Regions from separate parts of the Hyphomicrobium sp. DMF-1 genome, predicted to be linked through region 2. Evidence: predicted binding sites of a transcription regulator. Region 2 holds the regulator's gene; the other holds the start of a gene.
What was found. Region 2 encodes LexA, which represses DNA repair genes until DNA is damaged. Its sites were predicted from a motif close to TGTTCNNNNTGTGTTCNG; they were not measured.
Positions count from the first base shown of each region.

Region 1: a site for LexA is predicted at 2,544-2,561, ahead of PE058_RS10520 (single-stranded DNA-binding protein). Genes of this name have one in related genera too.

Region 1 is NZ_CP115706.1:2,296,207-2,304,463, forward strand. It holds gene PE058_RS10510 (YkgJ family cysteine cluster protein) at 1-112, opposite strand, end outside; gene PE058_RS10515 (pentapeptide repeat-containing protein) at 440-2,494, shown strand; gene PE058_RS10520 (single-stranded DNA-binding protein) at 2,818-3,360, shown strand; gene PE058_RS10525 (cation diffusion facilitator family transporter) at 3,562-4,692, opposite strand; gene PE058_RS10530 (PRC-barrel domain-containing protein) at 4,827-5,492, opposite strand; gene gyrA (DNA gyrase subunit A) at 5,861-8,257, shown strand, end outside.
Region 2 is NZ_CP115706.1:2,692,528-2,700,784, reverse strand. It holds gene gltX (glutamate--tRNA ligase) at 1-879, opposite strand, end outside; gene PE058_RS12290 (ComEC/Rec2 family competence protein) at 1,044-3,320, shown strand; gene lexA (transcriptional repressor LexA) at 3,317-4,048, opposite strand; gene PE058_RS12280 (molybdopterin molybdotransferase MoeA) at 4,368-5,573, opposite strand; gene moaC (cyclic pyranopterin monophosphate synthase MoaC) at 5,578-6,072, opposite strand; gene trpC (indole-3-glycerol phosphate synthase TrpC) at 6,072-6,872, opposite strand; gene PE058_RS12265 (hypothetical protein) at 7,075-7,575, opposite strand; gene trpD (anthranilate phosphoribosyltransferase) at 7,663-8,257, opposite strand, start outside.

The DNA of each region.
Region 1 (8,257 bases), 400 kb from region 2:
CCTCCTCGAACTCCATGCCGTGATGACGGGCGAGACGCTCGACGTCTCGCTTGTCGAGCGCAATGAGCGGGTAGGAGCAGCAATACCCGGGGCACTTCTTACAGTCGTACACGCGAGAGATATCCGTTTCGAGGTTTGTGGCTTGACGGGTGAGCGGGGGCGAGCGGCCGGCGTGCTTGGCTTCCTCTGCGCGCAACCTCGGGCGCCCCGCATCCACCACCCTTCTCTTCCTGTTATCGCCCCTTCTCGCCCACGGCAACGGCCAAAGCCTGTGTTGCCAAAGGACTAGGCACTCGAGGTGCGTGCTTTTTGCGTCCAGGGGGCAACAATCCGAAAGAAAAGTGCTGCAGGCCGGGACCTGGTGCCCTGGCCTCCGGACACACTTTCTCCTTTAATGTCGGCGCATGTCAGTACCCGTATCTTATCGAGGGTTCCCGGAATGACGGATTTGGCTCGTGGCGCGCCAGAGGGTGAAACGCCGGTCAACCCGTACAGTCTGCTCGAGGCGGTGAACAGCTCGAGCGACACCGCGCATACGGGCTGGCTGATCTTCCTCGCCATAATGGCCTACCTGGTGATCGCTGTAGCAGGCGTCACGCATAAGGATCTGCTGCTCGAAACGCCGGTTTCCCTGCCGATCCTTCAGGTCAATATTCAGCTCAAGCAGTTTTTCCAGTTCGCGCCGATCGTACTCGTGCTGATGCACCTGGGGCTCGTGTCGCAGCTCACGCTGCTCGCACGCGAGACGCTGGAGTTCGACTACGCCATCCGGCTGCTCGAAGCGACGGACAAGCGCACGCATCCGCTCCGGCTCGAGCTCAACAACTTCTTCTTCGTGCAGGCGATCGCGGGGCCGTACCGGAGCCGCGTGATGAGCGCGTTCCTGCATGGCATGAGCTGGCTGACGCTGGTGGTGCTGCCGGTGGTGCTGCTCATCTACATCCAGGTGGTGTTCCTGCCGTACCACGATGTGGCCATCACGTGGACGCATCGCGTGGCGCTTCTGGTCGACATCGCCATGCTGATCTCCATCGGCGTGTTCCTGATGCGGGCCGAGACGTCGTTCATGCAGGCGTTCCTGCGGACCACGTCGGCACATCCGGTGAGCTTTGTCGCCACCATCGTGGTGCTTCTGGCGGTGTGGATCTTCTCGTTCTTCTTCGCGACGATCCCGGGCGAGCAACTCGACCGAACCACGCAGCGCATGCTCGGCTTCAACAACGAGGACGAGGTGGGCGAGCGGCCGCGCTACGTGGCTGGGTATGCGGTGCCGCTGCTGACGTTCGGATCCGAAGGATCGCTGCTCGGCATTTTCAAGCGCAATCTCGAGGTGATCGATACCGATCTCGTGGTGGACAAGGAACAGACGCCGGGCGAGCCCAGCATCAGCCTGCGCGACCGCGATCTCCGTTTCGCGAAGCTCGACCGCTCGGACCTGCACCAGGCGGACCTCACGGGAGCGGATCTGCGCGGGGCGTCTCTCATCGGCGCCGATCTTCGCGGCGCGTGGCTCGCGTGCGCGGATGCGATGCAGCTCATCCTCACCGAGGATCGGCAGGCGGCGAATTGCACGACGGCGCGGCGGGCGGTGTTCACGCGTGCGCGGCTCGACGGCGCACACATGACCGGCGTCGACCTTCGCGGCGCAAAGCTCGACGAAGCCCGCCTCGAAGGGGCCGAGCTTCCCTATTCGCTTCTGCAGGGCGCGAACTTCTCGTCGGCCCGGCTCGACAAGGCGGATCTCACGGGCGGCGTGCAGGCGCAGGGCGCTAATTTCCTGGTGGCCAACCTGCAAGGGGCGGATCTCACGGGTGCGCACCTGCTCGCGGCGGATTTCTCGAGCGCCGACATGACGGGCGCGGTGCTGAGCTACGCGCATCTCGATCTCGCGGAGCTGCGTGACGCCAAGCTCGACGGGGCCGTGCTCTATCGCGCGTCTCTGCGCGGGGCCGATCTCATCGGCGCCAGCATCACCGGCGCTGACTTGCGAGAGGCCAAGGTGTGGCGGACGGTGCCGCCGACCGTCGACCCGGAAGGGCTGGCGGACCTTTCGGGCGTTGCCGTCACGGCGATGACGGAGACCGACGTCTCTGACATCAAGTATTCGCTGGAGCGCATCCTGAGCCGGCGTGTGAAGGCGCGCGTCGCGGAGCAGGTGGAGCCGCTGGTCAACCTGCCGGAGGTGGCCAAGTGGGAGTCGACGCCGGATTTCGCGCAGTGGCAGGGGCTCGCCTCCAACGGCGCCCAGCCCGTGGCGGATGCCTACCGGACGCGTATCACGGACTACCTGATGCGGCTGCAGTGCCGCCCGCGGTGGAGCAACGGCTCGGTGGCGACGGGCGTCGCGCGGCGCGCGCAGCGGCAGGAATTCCGCGGCGACCTGACGGCGATCTACGACCGCCTCAAGACCGAGGACTGCCCGGCTTCGAAGACGGTGGCACCGAAAACGCTGAAGGATCTTTCGGCGGCCGCCGACATCGCGCGCGGAGGCTGACTGGCGGTCGCGGATGGGCTGCGCTGTTGCCAAGACGCCGTTCGGGATGTAGAACGTAACAAGAACTGTGGCGATTTCGCCAGCGCGGGTGGTCGAAAAGCGACGGCGAGCGCGGAACTGGTGCGAACGTTTCCGTCCTAACTTCGTGGCACCAGTGGAGAAAGCTTTGGGGACAACCGCCGACGGGTTTCCCGGCGGGTCACTATTACGGGTAGGGTGCTGCAACTTGAGTCGCCGGTCGCGGGCAGAGGGTGCCGCGGCGAGGCGGCCATCGATGCGCCGGCTCTGCAGGCGTTCGCAAGCGAAAGAACAAGGAGTTCGATATGGCTGGATCGGTCAACAAGGTGATCCTGGTCGGAAACCTCGGGCGTGATCCCGAGATCCGCCGCACGCAGGACGGGCGTCCGATCGCCAACCTCCGGATCGCCACCAGTGAGACCTGGAAGGACAGAAACAGCGGGGAGCGCCGCGAGAAGACCGAGTGGCACTCGGTCGTCATCTTCAACGAGAACCTTTGCAAGGTCGCCGAGCAGTATCTGCGCAAGGGATCGAAGGTGTACGTCGAGGGCCAGCTTCAGACCCGCAAGTGGCAGGACCAGCAGGGCCAGGAGCGCTACTCCACGGAAGTCGTGCTGCAGGGTTTCAACGGCCAGCTCACCATGCTGGATGGCCGCGCAGGCGGGAGCGGCCTCGCCGAAGGTGGCCAGTCTGACTACGGCGGGGACAGCGGCGGCTTTGGCGGTGGCAGCAGCGGCGGCGGGTTCGGTGGCGGCGGCGAAGCCAAGCGCTCGCCCCGCAGCAGCGGCGGCGGCTCCAAGGGCGGTGGCGGCATGGACAAGCCGTTCGACGACGAGATTCCGTTCTAATGGGACGGCAGCGGGCAGCCGGAAGCAGGCAGCACGTGTGAGAGTGTAGGGCACGGGGGCTGATACGCCGCTTCCGAGGCTCCGAAGATGGTCGAAACGGTGCAGGAGCGTGCGAACCGATGAGCTCGGATCGCGCGCTTTCGTTTTTAGATCGGCCGCTATTGCTTTCGACGAACCGGCATCCCCTTCGCCGGAGCGGCGCTAGTGCCGCTTCTTCTGGCGCTTGCGCTCTTTGCGGCTCAGCGGTTTTGCGGGCGCCGGATCGCTCGCGAGGGTGAGTGTCGCGGCAGGTGCCTGTGGCCGGGCGGCGGGTTGCTTCGCCGGCAAGGTTTGGGCTGGCGAGGCTGGAGCCTGAGCGGTCTCGGCTGGTGAGCCACCGGGCGAGGTCATCGCCCTCTCGGCGCGGGCGTGATCCTGCATCGACTGGCCTTCCAGGAAGAAGCGCCGAACGGCCGGGTGCTGCGCCTTGATGGTGCGCTCGATGCGGGAGGTCGCCTCCTCGATGGCGGCCGCGGTCGCCTGATCCTCGAAATCGACGCTGGCCACCACCAGGATATCGGTGGGACCGAGATGCATGCTGCGGATCTCGTTGATGGCGCTGATGGTGCGTCCGACGCCACGCTCGGCCGCGATGGCGGCGCGGATGTCGTGCAGCACGGCGGGAGAGGCCGCCTCGCCCACAATGAGGCTGCGGATCTCGATGCTCATGAAGGCGGCGACGGCGCCGAGCAGGAGGCCGATCGCGACGGAGGCGTAGCCGTCGGCCGTGGGCGAGCCGGTGAGATGCGAGATGGAGATGCCGAGGGTCGCGATCGTGAGGCCCGCGAGCGCGGCCGCATCCTCCAGCAACACCGTGAAGAGGGCGGGGTCCTTCGAGCCGCGGAGCGCGCGGAATACGGGCGTATCGCCGCGCCGGCGGTTGAACTCCTTGATGGCACGCGCGGCGGAGATGCCTTCGAGGAGGAAGGCGACGGCGAGAACCACGTAGTTGACGATGGGGTCGGTGATGGGGTGCGGGTCGAGCAGCTTCTCGACGCCCTCGTAAATGGCAACGCCCGCGCCCAGCGAGAACAGCAGGATCGCGACGACGAAGCTCCAGAAATAGAGCTCTTTCGAATAGCCGAAGGGGTGGACGGCATCGGCGGGCCGCTCGGAGCGCCGGATGCCGTGCAGGAGCAGCACCTGGTTTCCGGTGTCGACGAGGGAGTGGATCGCCTCCGATAGCATGGCCGACGAGCCGGTCCAGGCGGCGGCTGCGAATTTCGCGACGGCGATCCCGAGATTGCAGACCAGTGCAACGACGACGACGCCTGTCGAGCCACCCGCTGCCACGTGCCTCTCCCTCGATCCCGTGCTCTCGCTCGTGTTTAGGCCGGTTTGTGCCGGCCCGGAAGGCGCCTCATGCAAAAGCCTGCCGCATGGTTACACGCGGCAGGCTTCGCAAACCTTAAAGGCTCAAGTGCCGATCAGGGTGCCGGAGTGGCCGGAGCTGGCTCGCTCGGTGCCGGGGTTGCCGGAGCCTCGGGAGCGGGTGCAGGCTCGCTCGGCTTGGTGGCGCTGTCGACCGCCTCCTTGGCGGAATCGATCGCGCCCGAGACGGCCTCCTTGGCCTTCTCGATGGCGGGCGCGGCTGCCTCCTTCGCCTTGTCGAGAGCCTCCTGAGCCTTCTGCTTGGCGTCGTCGAGCTGGGGCTTCGACTTGTCGGAGAACTCGTTGACCTTCTCCTTCGCGCGCTCGAGCAGCGACTTCGCAGGCTTCTTGCGCTGGAATTCCGGCGCGGTGTCGAGCGTTTCCTTGGTCAGGTCCGGCAGGGATACGAAGAGCTTTCCGTCCTTCTCCTCGAACTTCAGGGAGGAGAGGTCGACGCCAACCTTCTTCTCGGCCCATCCGAGATAGCCGCCGGTGCCCATAACAACGCCGACGACCTGATTCTGGTCGTTGATGATCAGATCCTCGACGTCGCCGACGATGGTGCCTTCTTTGCCGTGAACCTTCGCACCGATCAGGTGATCCTTCGCGAGGTATTGGGCATCGGTCTGGGCGGGGACGAAGACGGTATCGGCCCAGGAAAGGGTGGCTGCCAGCGGGGTTGCCACGAGAAGGCCGGCAGCGAGAAGCGAAATGTGTTTCATGCGGTTTCAGGTCCTTGGAACAGTATGCGTCTTGTACGTGATGGGACGATACGCGTCTTACAAGCACGGGTTCCAAGAAAGCACCACTTTTTGGCAGGCGTGCGTCCAAACGCACAGGGGAGAAAATCCTGCCAAGGCGCTCGAATCACGGACATAATTGGGGAGGAGACGTGCCTTTCGCCGCGCCAGGATTGCAGGGGCGGGGATCGGTCGGCTAAACTCGCCCCTATCGTCGAATCTGCACGCGGACGGGCGTTTTTGGGTAGTTGCTCGATGGCCCCGGGGTGCTTTGTGAAGTGGGCTCGCGCCTGCCTCTCAAACGACCGGGGTTTCGCCGCCGTCACGTCACCGCTTCTAGGACACCGACATTGACAGACAATAGTGACCGGCCCGGCGCCTCAGGTCCGAGCGACATTCGTCCCGTTCTCATTCAGGACGAGATGAAGCGCTCGTATCTCGAATACGCGATGAGCGTGATCATCTCCCGCGCGCTGCCCGATGTGCGCGACGGCCTGAAGCCCGTGCACCGGCGCATCCTCTACGCCATGCAGCGGCTGGGGCTCGACTGGAACAAGAAGCACATGAAGTCGTCCAAGGTGGTGGGCGACACGATGGGCGACTTCCATCCCCACGGCAACCTCGCCATCTACGACGCGCTCGTGCGCCTCGCGCAGGATTTCTCCATGCGCGTGCCGCTGATCGACGGGCAGGGCAACTTCGGCTCGGTGGACGGCGATCCGCCCGCGGCCGAGCGCTATACGGAAGCGCGCCTCTCCAAGATCGCGCAGTTCCTGCTCGACGATCTCGACAAGGATACGGTCGACTTCAAGCCGAACTACGACGACCGTCTCGAGGAGCCGTCGGTGCTGCCGGCGAAGTTCCCGAACCTGCTCGTCAACGGCGCGGGCGGCATCGCCGTCGGTATGGCGACGAACATTCCACCCCACAATCTCGGGGAAGTCATCGATGCCTGCATTCTCATGCTCGACAATCCCGAGACGAGCATCGACGATCTCACGCAGGTGATCCCGGGGCCAGATTTCCCGACGGGCGGCCTCATTCTCGGACGCGCGGGTGCGCTTGCCGCCTATCACAAGGGCCGCGGCTCGATCATCATGCGCGCCAAGGTCGAGGTGGAGGAGATCCGCAAGGACCGTGATGCGCTCGTCGTCACGGCCATCCCCTATCAGATCAACAAGCGTGTGCTGATCGAGAAGATCGCCGACCTCGTGCGCGAGAAGCGCGTGGAGGGCATTTCCGACATCTGGGACGAGAGCAACCGCGAGGGTATGCGGATCGTCATCGAGCTCAAGCGCGACGCGATTGCGGACGTGGTTCTGAACCAGCTCTGGCGCTATTCGGATCTGCAGACCACGTTCGGCGCCAACATGCTGGCGATCAACGGCGGCAAGCCCGAGCAGCTCAATCTCCGCGACATCATCGAGGCGTTCACGACGTTCCGCCAGGACGTCGTGACGCGGCGGACGCGGCATCTTCTGTTCAAGGCGCGCGAGCGGGCGCACGTGTTGGTGGGCCTCGCCATCGCGGTCGCGAACATCGACGAGGTAATCAAGCTGATCCGCTTCTCGCCCTCTCCGGCGGAAGCCAAGACGCAGCTCATGGCGCGCGACTGGCCTGCGAAGGACATGGCCCCGCTGATCGAGTTGATCGCCGATCCGCGTCACGGCCTCGCGGCGGACGGCACCTACCGGCTCTCGGAAGAGCAGGCCAAGGCGATCCTCGAACTGCGTCTCTCGCGCCTCACGGCGCTGGGCCGCGACGAGATCGGCGACGAGTTGAAGAAGATCGCCGAGGAGATCAAGGACTACCTCGCCATTCTCTCCTCGCGTGCGCGCATCGTCGACATCGTCAAGGGCGAGCTCATCGCCATCAAGGACGAGTTCGCGACGCCGCGTAAGACGGAGATCGTCGATATCGAAGGCGAGGTCGAGGACGAGGACCTGATCCAGCGCGAGGACGTGGTCGTCACCGTCTCGCACAAGGGTTACATCAAGCGCGTGCCGCTCTCGACCTATCGCGCGCAGCGGCGCGGCGGAAAGGGGCGCTCCGGCATGTCGACGCGGGACGAGGATTTCGTCACGCAGATCTTCATCACGTCGACGCACACGCCGGTGCTCTTCTTCTCATCGCGCGGCATGTGCTACCGCATGAAGGTGTGGCGGCTTCCGGCTGCGACGCCGCAATCGTCGGGCAAGGCGCTGATCAACCTGCTGCCGCTGGCGCAGGGCGAGGTGATCACGTCGATCCTGCCGCTGCCCGAGGATACCTCGACGTGGGCTAACCTCGAGCTTATCTTCGCGACCCGCAGCGGCAACGTGCGCCGCAACGCGCTCACCGATTTCGAGAACATCAATCGCAACGGCAAGATCGCGATGAAGCTCGACGCCGACGAGGCGGGCGAGGTGGATCGCATCGTGTCGGTCGCCATCGCCTCTCCGGAGGACGACGTGCTGCTCACCACGGCGCGCGGGCGTTGCATCCGCTTCCTGATCAAGGACGAGGTGCGCCTGTTCAAGGGGCGTGACTCGAGCGGCGTGCGCGGCATCCGGCTGGAGGACGACGACGAGGTGATCTCGATGGCGATCCTCACGCACGCCGAGGCCTCGCCTGCGGAGCGTGCGGCCTATCTCAAGCAGGCCGCGCAGATCCGCCGAAGCGAGACGGGGGAGGAAGCCGAGCAGGCACCCGAAGCCGAGGTGGAGGCCGAGGAGGGCGAAGAGGCTGCGGCGGAGCTTTCGCCCGAA
Region 2 (8,257 bases):
GATGAGATCTTCCGTCGAAATGATCTCGTCGTCACCATGGCTCCAGCCGAGACGCACAAGATAGTTGCGCAGCGCCACCGGCAGATAGCCCATGGCGCGGTATTCCTCGACGCCCTGAGCGCCATGCCGCTTCGAAAGCTTGGCGCCGTCCGCGCCATGGATCAGCGGCACGTGCGCCCATTCGGGGATCGCCCATCCCATGCCGAGATAGATCTGCGACTGGCGTGCGGCGTTGGTCAGGTGATCCACGCCGCGAATGACGTGCGTCACGCCCATGTCGTGATCGTCCACAACCACGGCGAGATTGTAGGTCGGGTTACCGTCGCTTCTGAGGATGATCAGGTCGTCGAGTTCCTTGTTCTGGAACACGACACGGCCCTGCACATGATCCTCGACCACCGTCTCGCCTTCGCGCGGCGCCTTGAGCCGGATCGTGTACGGCTGACCGGCCGGTGCCTCCGACGGATCGCGATCGCGCCAGGGTGAGCGAATGGTGAGCGGACGCTTCTCAGCTTCCGCGTCCTTCCGCATCTGGTCGATCTCGGCTGCCGTCAGATAGCAGCGATAGGCGCCGCCACGTTCGAGCAGGGCCAGCGCCACCTCGCGATGGCGATCCGCACGCGAGAACTGCGAGACCGGCTCGCCGTCCCATTCGAGCCCGAGCCACCGCACGCCGTCCAGGATCGCGGCCACGGCCTCGGGATTGTTCCGCTCGCGGTCCGTATCCTCGATCCGGAGCAGGAACGTGCCGCCCGTGCGCTTGGCGTAGAGCCAATTGAAAAGCGCCGTGCGCGCACCGCCGATATGCAGATAGCCGGTGGGCGAAGGGGCGAAACGCACGACGGGAGCGCCGGGCGGCGTTCGTTTGGACTCGGTCATGGATGATCGGCTCGGGTTGGTGTGAATTGGCTCGCCATGTAGCATAGCCGCACAAGGCGAGACTAGTGTGCTTGCCGAAAAGAGCGGCCTGGGCTCGCGAGCGAAGAAGAGATCGGAATCAAAGGCCTAGGGCAAGGCAGGTACGCGCGGGGCAGGGGGCGGGATTGGACGTTTCTCCCGAGAGTGCAGGGCGGGAAGGCACGCTCGCCGCGGCCTGGCGGCGGATCTCGCCTGTTCTGGCGCAGGCGGGCGGGCTGCGGGAAAGCCTCGAACGCGAGCGTGCCCGCTGGTTCGTGTGGACCCCCGTCGCCCTCGGCACCGGCATCGCGATCTACTTTGCCCGCGCGCACGAGCCAAGCCTCTGGATAGCGCTGGCGCTCCCCATGATGGCGCTGGGTCTCGCGAGCGCGAGCCGCAAGGCGGGTCTCTTGTCCATCCTGGCGCTGGGCGTACTGACCGCATCCCTCGGCTTCACCCTCGCCAAGCTGCGCACCGAATGGACCCGCGCACCCGTACTCGGCCACGAGATCCGCCGGGCCGAGGTGAAAGGGATCGTCGAGCTGATCGAGCCGAGACCGGCCCGCGGCGAGCGCATCACCCTGCGCGTGACCGACATCAAGGGGCTCGCCCCCGGGGATCGCCCCGAACGCGTCCGCATCCGCGTGATGATCGAGCGCGAGGGCTTGAAGCCCGGAGACCTCGTGCGCCTGCGCGCGACGCTGCGCCCGCCCTCCGTCCCCGCACTGCCGGGCGGCTACGACTTTGCCCGCACGGCCTGGTTCCAACGTCTGGGAGCGACCGGTTACGCCATCGCCCCAGCCGAAATCATCGCGCAGGCGGAGGCGCGCGACCAGAGCCTCGTCCAGAACGCGCGCGATGCCCTCGAGCGCCTGCGCCAGGGCATCGGGGAGCGCATACGCGCCGCCGTACCGGGCGAAACCGGCGCCATCGCCGTATCACTCATCACCGGGGAGCGCGGCGCCATCACGGAGGCCACCAACGACGCCTATCGCGACTCCGGCCTCGTGCACATTCTCTCCATTTCAGGTCTGCACATGGTGATCATGGCGGGCGCGGTGTTCGCGTCCATCCGCATTCTGCTCGCCGCGTTTCCGGCCATCGCGCTGCGCTTCCCCACGAAGAAATGGGCAGCCGCCGCAGCGCTCGCCGGCGCGGCCAGCTATCTTCTCATCTCCGGTCAGTCCGTCGCCACCCAGCGCGCGTTTCTCATGATCGCGATCATGTTCGCCGCCGTGATGCTGGACCGGCAGGCCCTTGCCATGCGCAACGTCGCGATCGCGGCGTTCGTCGTTCTCGCCGTCATGCCCGAAAGCCTGCTCGACGCCGGGTTCCAGATGTCGTTTGCGGCCGTCGTGTCGCTCATCGCCGCCTATGAGACGGCGCGGTCGCAATCGAGTGAGCGGGAGCTTGCGGGCTGGCTTCGCCCCGTCGCGTTCTTCCTCGGCGGCATCGTGCTCTCCACCGTGATCGCAAGCCTCGCCGTCGCGCCCATCGGCGCCTATCACTTCCACCGCAGCCAGCAGTATGCGCTGCTCGCGAACTTGATATCGGTTCCGATCTGCAACCTGATCGTCATGCCGGCGGCGCTGCTGACGCTCGTGATGATGCCCTTCGGCCTCGAAGCCTTGCCCCTCGCGATCATGGCGAAGGGGATCGACGTCATGTCCGCAAGCGCTCACTGGGTCGCGAGCCTGCCCGGCGCCGTGATGCACATTCCCAAGATCTCCGATATGAGCTTTGCCCTCATGATCGCGGGAGGCCTGTGGCTCACGCTCTGGCAGACGCGGTGGCGCATGCTCGGCCTCGCCGCCATCGGAGCGGGCCTCGTCGTGGCGGGAGATGACCCGCGTCCCGACGTCCTCGCCGGACGCGGGGGTGAGCTCGTAGCTCTCCGCTCAAGCGACGGCACGCTCGCCGCCATGGGCTCACGCTCTGGCAGCTTCGAGTTGACACGCTGGCTCGAGCACGATGGCGATGCGCGCGCCCCCCGCGACGTGATGCGCGGGACGGCATTTCGTTGCGATGGCGTGGGCTGCATTGCCGGTGTGCGAGGACTTACGCTCGCCGTCGAGCGCCACCCGTCCGCGGCGGCGGAAGACTGCAAAAAGGCCGACATCGTGATCGGCGGATCCGAGCGCTCCCGGGGTTGCGCACACCCGCGCCTCGTCCTCGATCGCGCCACGTTGAGACGCGACGGCACCCACGCCATCTATCTTGCGACGGCGCAGGGGAGCGAGAAACCGGCGATCGAGAAGGTGGAAACGGTCGCGAGCCGGAGGGGCGAGCGGCCTTGGACAGAGCGCCCGTTGAGGCCCCGCCGCGCCCCTGCCCCTGTTACGCCTCCGGAAAACACGATGGGCCGGTCACCATCGAGCGACCAGCCCACCGAAGAGATGCCGTTGGACGACGAGCGCGACTAGTAGCGGCGGATGAGCCCCACGAGGCGCCCCTGAATGTCCACCTGATCGGGACCGAAAATGCGCGTCTTGAATTCGGGATTTGCAGCCTCGAGCGCGATCGTCGAGCCCTTCTTGCGCAGGCGCTTGAGGGTCGCTTCCTCATGCTCGACGAGTGCCACCACGATGTCGCCGTTCTCGGCCGTATCGCAGCGGCGGATGATCACCGTGTCGCCGTCGTGAATGCCGGCTTCGATCATCGAGTCGCCCTTCACCTCCAGCGCGAAATGCTCGCCATTGGTGAGCAGATCCGGCGGGCAGGCGATGTCGTGCGTATGGTTCTGGATCGCCGAGATCGGCACGCCCGCAGCGATCCGGCCCATCACCGGAACCGAGACCGTTCGGCTGTCGATCATATGAGAGGGCGGGGGCATGATGTTGCGGGCTTTCGCGCCCTCGATCACGCTCGGCTGGAAGCCGATCCGCCTGGGTTCCGCTGCAACCGTCGCGACAGTGGCGGCAGACGCGGCCGTCGAGCTTTCCGGAAGCTTCAGCACCTCGATGGCGCGGGCGCGATGAGGAAGGCGGCGGATGAAGCCCCGCTCCACCAGGGCCGTAATCAAGCGGTGAATGCCCGACTTGGATTTGAGGTCGAGCGCGTCTTTCATCTCGTCGAACGAAGGCGGCACGCCATCGGCCTGCATGCGCTCATGAATGAAGAGCAAAAGCTCCTTCTGCTTCAAAGTCAGCATCGTGCCTCCCGTGCGAGACCTCATTGCGAGGCCAAGACAATAAAATATCTGTTCCGATCACGCGCCGAGGCGCCAACAACGCGGCGCTCCAACATCCCTTTCGAAGGGCCATCCATTTCGAATGGACAAGGCTCCTGCGTCGCGCAAGACCGGCCCCTCAACGTCGAACGCGCAGCTATCCTTTCGCGGGGGACCGTTACGATCCTCAACCCTAAACGACGACCACGAACGTTTTGCGCGAGACTCACCTAAACAAAACGTGAATGTACGCTAATCGTTCTCGCCACGTTCTGCAAGTGCAACGTTCTGGATCAGCCGGTCAGTCGCGCAGGCGCTCGATGATCACCGTATCGCCGGGCTTGGCGGCGGGCGCATTCACGGGCCGGTGGATGAGGCAGTTGGCCTCCGCGAGCGCCGTCAGCAGCGAGCTGTCCTGTGACGGCATGGGCGCCACCGTGAGCAGGCCGTCGTGCCTCCGGCCGAGCTTCGCGCGCATCAGATGAAGGCGTGGACCGTTGGCGTCGAGAGGCTGCGTGAGGATCGCGGTCTCGCGCTCCTGTGCATCCGCAGGCAACCCGGTCATCACCTGCACGAGCGGCACCAGGAACACCCGCGCGGTGATGAGCGCGGAAACCGGATTGCCCGGCAGCCCCAGCACCCGCGTCTTTCCGAGATGGCCGAACATCAGCGGTTTGCCCGGCCGGATCGCAACCCTCCAGAACGCGAGATCGATGCCTTCCTTGCGCAGGGCAGGTCCCACGAGATCATGGTCGCCGACCGACGCGCCGCCGATCGTGACGAGCACGTCCGCTCCGCGTGCTTCCGCAATACGCGCGGCGAGAGCATCTAAGCGGTCGGGCGCGATGCCGAGAAGCCGCGCCGTGCCGCCCGCGCGCTCGACCAGCGCCGCAAGACCTACTGGATTGGACGAAACGATTTGATCGGGACCGGGTTGCGTGCCCGGCGGAACGAGCTCGTCTCCCGTCGCCAGGATCGCGACCACAGGGCGGCGCGTCACCGGCACCGAGGCGTGCCCCATGGCGGCTGCGAGTGTCAGCGCATGAGGATCGAGGCGGCGCCCACGCCGGAGCGCGACGATGCCGGCTGCGAAATCCACCCCCGCGGGCCGGATGTTGCCCTTGGCCGGAGTAGCATCCGTCGCGACGATGTCGCAGCCCTCGCGCGCGACGTTTTCCTGGATCACGACGGTGCCGCAGCCCGCGGGCAGGGGCGCGCCTGTGAAGATGCGCACCGCCTGACCCGGAGCGGCGGAGCCCGCAAAGCCGCGGCCGGCCGCCGACTCGCCGATCACCGTCCAGCGGTCTCCCGGCTTAGCGGCCGCATCGCCGTACACCGCATAGCCGTCCATCGCCGACGCATCGAACGGCGGCTGCGTGAGGGTTGCCGCGAGATCGCGTGCGAGCACCCGCCCGTCCGCCTGCTCGACAGGAACCGTTTCCTCGGGAAGCGGCGCGACGCCATCCAGGATACGGGCGAGGGCAGCGTCGGCGGAGAGAAGTGTCATGGCGTCAGGATCCGCTTTCGCGTTTGGGCGCTTCGTAGGTGCCGGAGCGTCCACCCGTCTTCGAGGCGAGGCGAATGCCGCTGATCTCCATCCCGCGATCGACCGCTTTCAGCATGTCGTACAGCGTGAGGCCGGCCACGGAGACGGCGGTCAGGGCCTCCATCTCCACGCCCGTCTGCCCGGTGACGCTGACTTCGGCGCGAATATGAAAGCCGGCCGGCGTCTCAGACGGCGTGAAATCGACGGCCGCTTTAGTAAGCGCAAGCGGATGGCACAGCGGAATGAGCTCGCTCGTCTTCTTCGCGGCCATGATCCCCGCGATTCGCGCGGCGGCCAGCACGTCACCCTTGGGCGCGCCACCCGAGCGGATGAGCGCCAGCGTCTCGGGTTTCATCGCGATGAAGCCTTCCGCAACGGCCGTGCGGCTCGTCACGTCTTTCGCGCCAACGTCCACCATGCGGGCGCGGCCTGCTTCGTCGAGATGGGTGAGCTTCGTCATCAGGCGGCCTCGGGCGTGAGCAAGGTGCGCGTCGCCGCCGTGACGTCGGCCTGGCGCATGAGACTTTCGCCGACCAGGAAGGTCTCGACGCCGGCGCACTTCAGGCGGCTGATGTCGGCCGGCGTGAAGATGCCGCTCTCGCCGATGACGATGCGGCCCTTCGGCACGCGCGGGGCGAGCGCTTCTGTGGTGGCGAGCGTCGTCTCGAACGTCTTGAGATTGCGATTGTTGATGCCGATGAGGCGGCAATCGAGCTTCAAGGCGCGATCGAGCTCGGCCCCGTCGTGCACCTCCACGATCGCGTCCATGCCCCAGTCGCGCGCAGCCGAGGCGAGGTCCGCCGCGAGTGCGTCGTCCACCTCCGCCATGATGATCAGGATGCAGTCTGCGCCCCAGGCGCGCGCTTCCACCACCTGATAGGTGTCGATCATGAAATCCTTGCGCAGCACCGGCAGCGAGACGGCCGCGCGCGCGGAGGTGAGATAGTCGGGCGCGCCCTGGAACGAGGGACCGTCGGTCAGGATCGAGAGGCACGCCGCTCCGCCTGCCTCGTAGGCGCGGGCGAGCTGCGGCGGATCGAAATCCTCGCGGATCAATCCTTTCGACGGCGAGGCCTTCTTGATTTCGGCGATCAGCGCCGTCTGGCCTGCGCGATGGCGCGCGTCGAGCGCGGCAGCGAACGGGCGCACGGCGGGCGCACTGCGCGCCAGCTCGGCAAGAACCTGCAACGGCAAGGCCTCGCGCGCACGCGCAACCTCTTCGCGCTTGTACTGGGTGATCTTCTCGAGAATGTCTGCCATGTCGAAGCGCGTACCAGATGCGTCCGAAGGCCCAGAAAAGCCCCTCGGAAGGTGAAGTTTCCACATCGATAAGACTGAGGATCAAGCAAAGATCAAGCGCCCTGCCCGAATTGGCCGATCGGAGAGCGAATGAGGCCCGGAAATACGGCGCATCGCGGCGGGTCGGGCGCCATTTACCAACGGAGGCTAGGCGGCAGGGCGCCTAGTTGCCGTTGAGAAAGGCCGTTTCCTTGACGATCAGGTCGCGGCCGAGGGTCAGGCAGTCGGCCGCGATTTCGTTCGGCACCATGTCGAGGCGGATGTTGTGCCCGCCTGTGGTGAGGCCCCATTTGTGATCGATGCAACTCTTGATCATCAGCGCGAGATGCTGGGCGGCAGCCGCTCCGTCGAGGCGCGATTGATCCACCAGCGCGGCGCGGAGCTTCGCATAAGCCGCCTGAAACGCTGCGTAGGCGTCCACGTGACGCTTGCGCATGGCGCAGACGTCCTTCACGCCCTGATCGACCTCCGGCTTCTCCCATTCGACCACTGACGTCACGAAGGCGCGGCAAGCCTCCTCCGAGGCGTCAACCTTGCCTTCCTCGTCGTAGCCGATGATCAGCGTCTTGGGCATTTGCGCTTCGCCCGCTTGGAGCGGTGTAACAACGGCTCCGATCGCGGAGAGCAGAAGCACAAGCAACGTCGTGGCGAGAGCGCGGGGCATGGAGGAGAACCTCTCTCGGCTGCGAGCACGGCAATTAGCCACCCTACCACGCCCGCCGGGACAGGGAATCCTGCACGAGGAAAGAGGTCAACCTGCCTGCTGGCTGATGGAGACGAGCTTTTGAAGCGCCGCAGCCGCCCGCCCAGAACCGATCGACTCCTGCGCCTGAGCAACGCCTTCGGCAAGGGATCGTGCCCGCCCGCCGACGATCAGTGCGGCCGCCGTGTTGAGCAGCACGATGTCGCGATAGGCTCCGGGGGCACCCGCGAGCAGGTCCTTGAGCGCCTGCGCGTTGTGCGCGCTGTCGCCGCCCTTGAGATCGGCGAGGCTCACGCGCATGAGGCCTGCGTCCTCCGGCGTGACCTCGAACGTCGTGATCTTGCCGTTCTCGAGCGAGGCGACGGTGGTCGGGCCGGTCGTCGAAAGTTCGTCGAGGCCATCGTGTCCGTGCACCACCCACGCCCGCTCGGACCCGAGCGCGCGCAGCACGTCCGCGATCGGCTCCACCCAGGCGCGGTCGAACACGCCGAGCACGTGATGCTTGACGCGCGCGGGATTGCAGACAGGGCCGAGCAGGTTGAAAAGCGTGCGAATTCCGAGCTCGGCGCGGGCCGCACCCCAGGCTTTGAAGGCGGGATGATGGGCAGGCGCCCACAGGAAACCGACACCCGCTTCATTCACC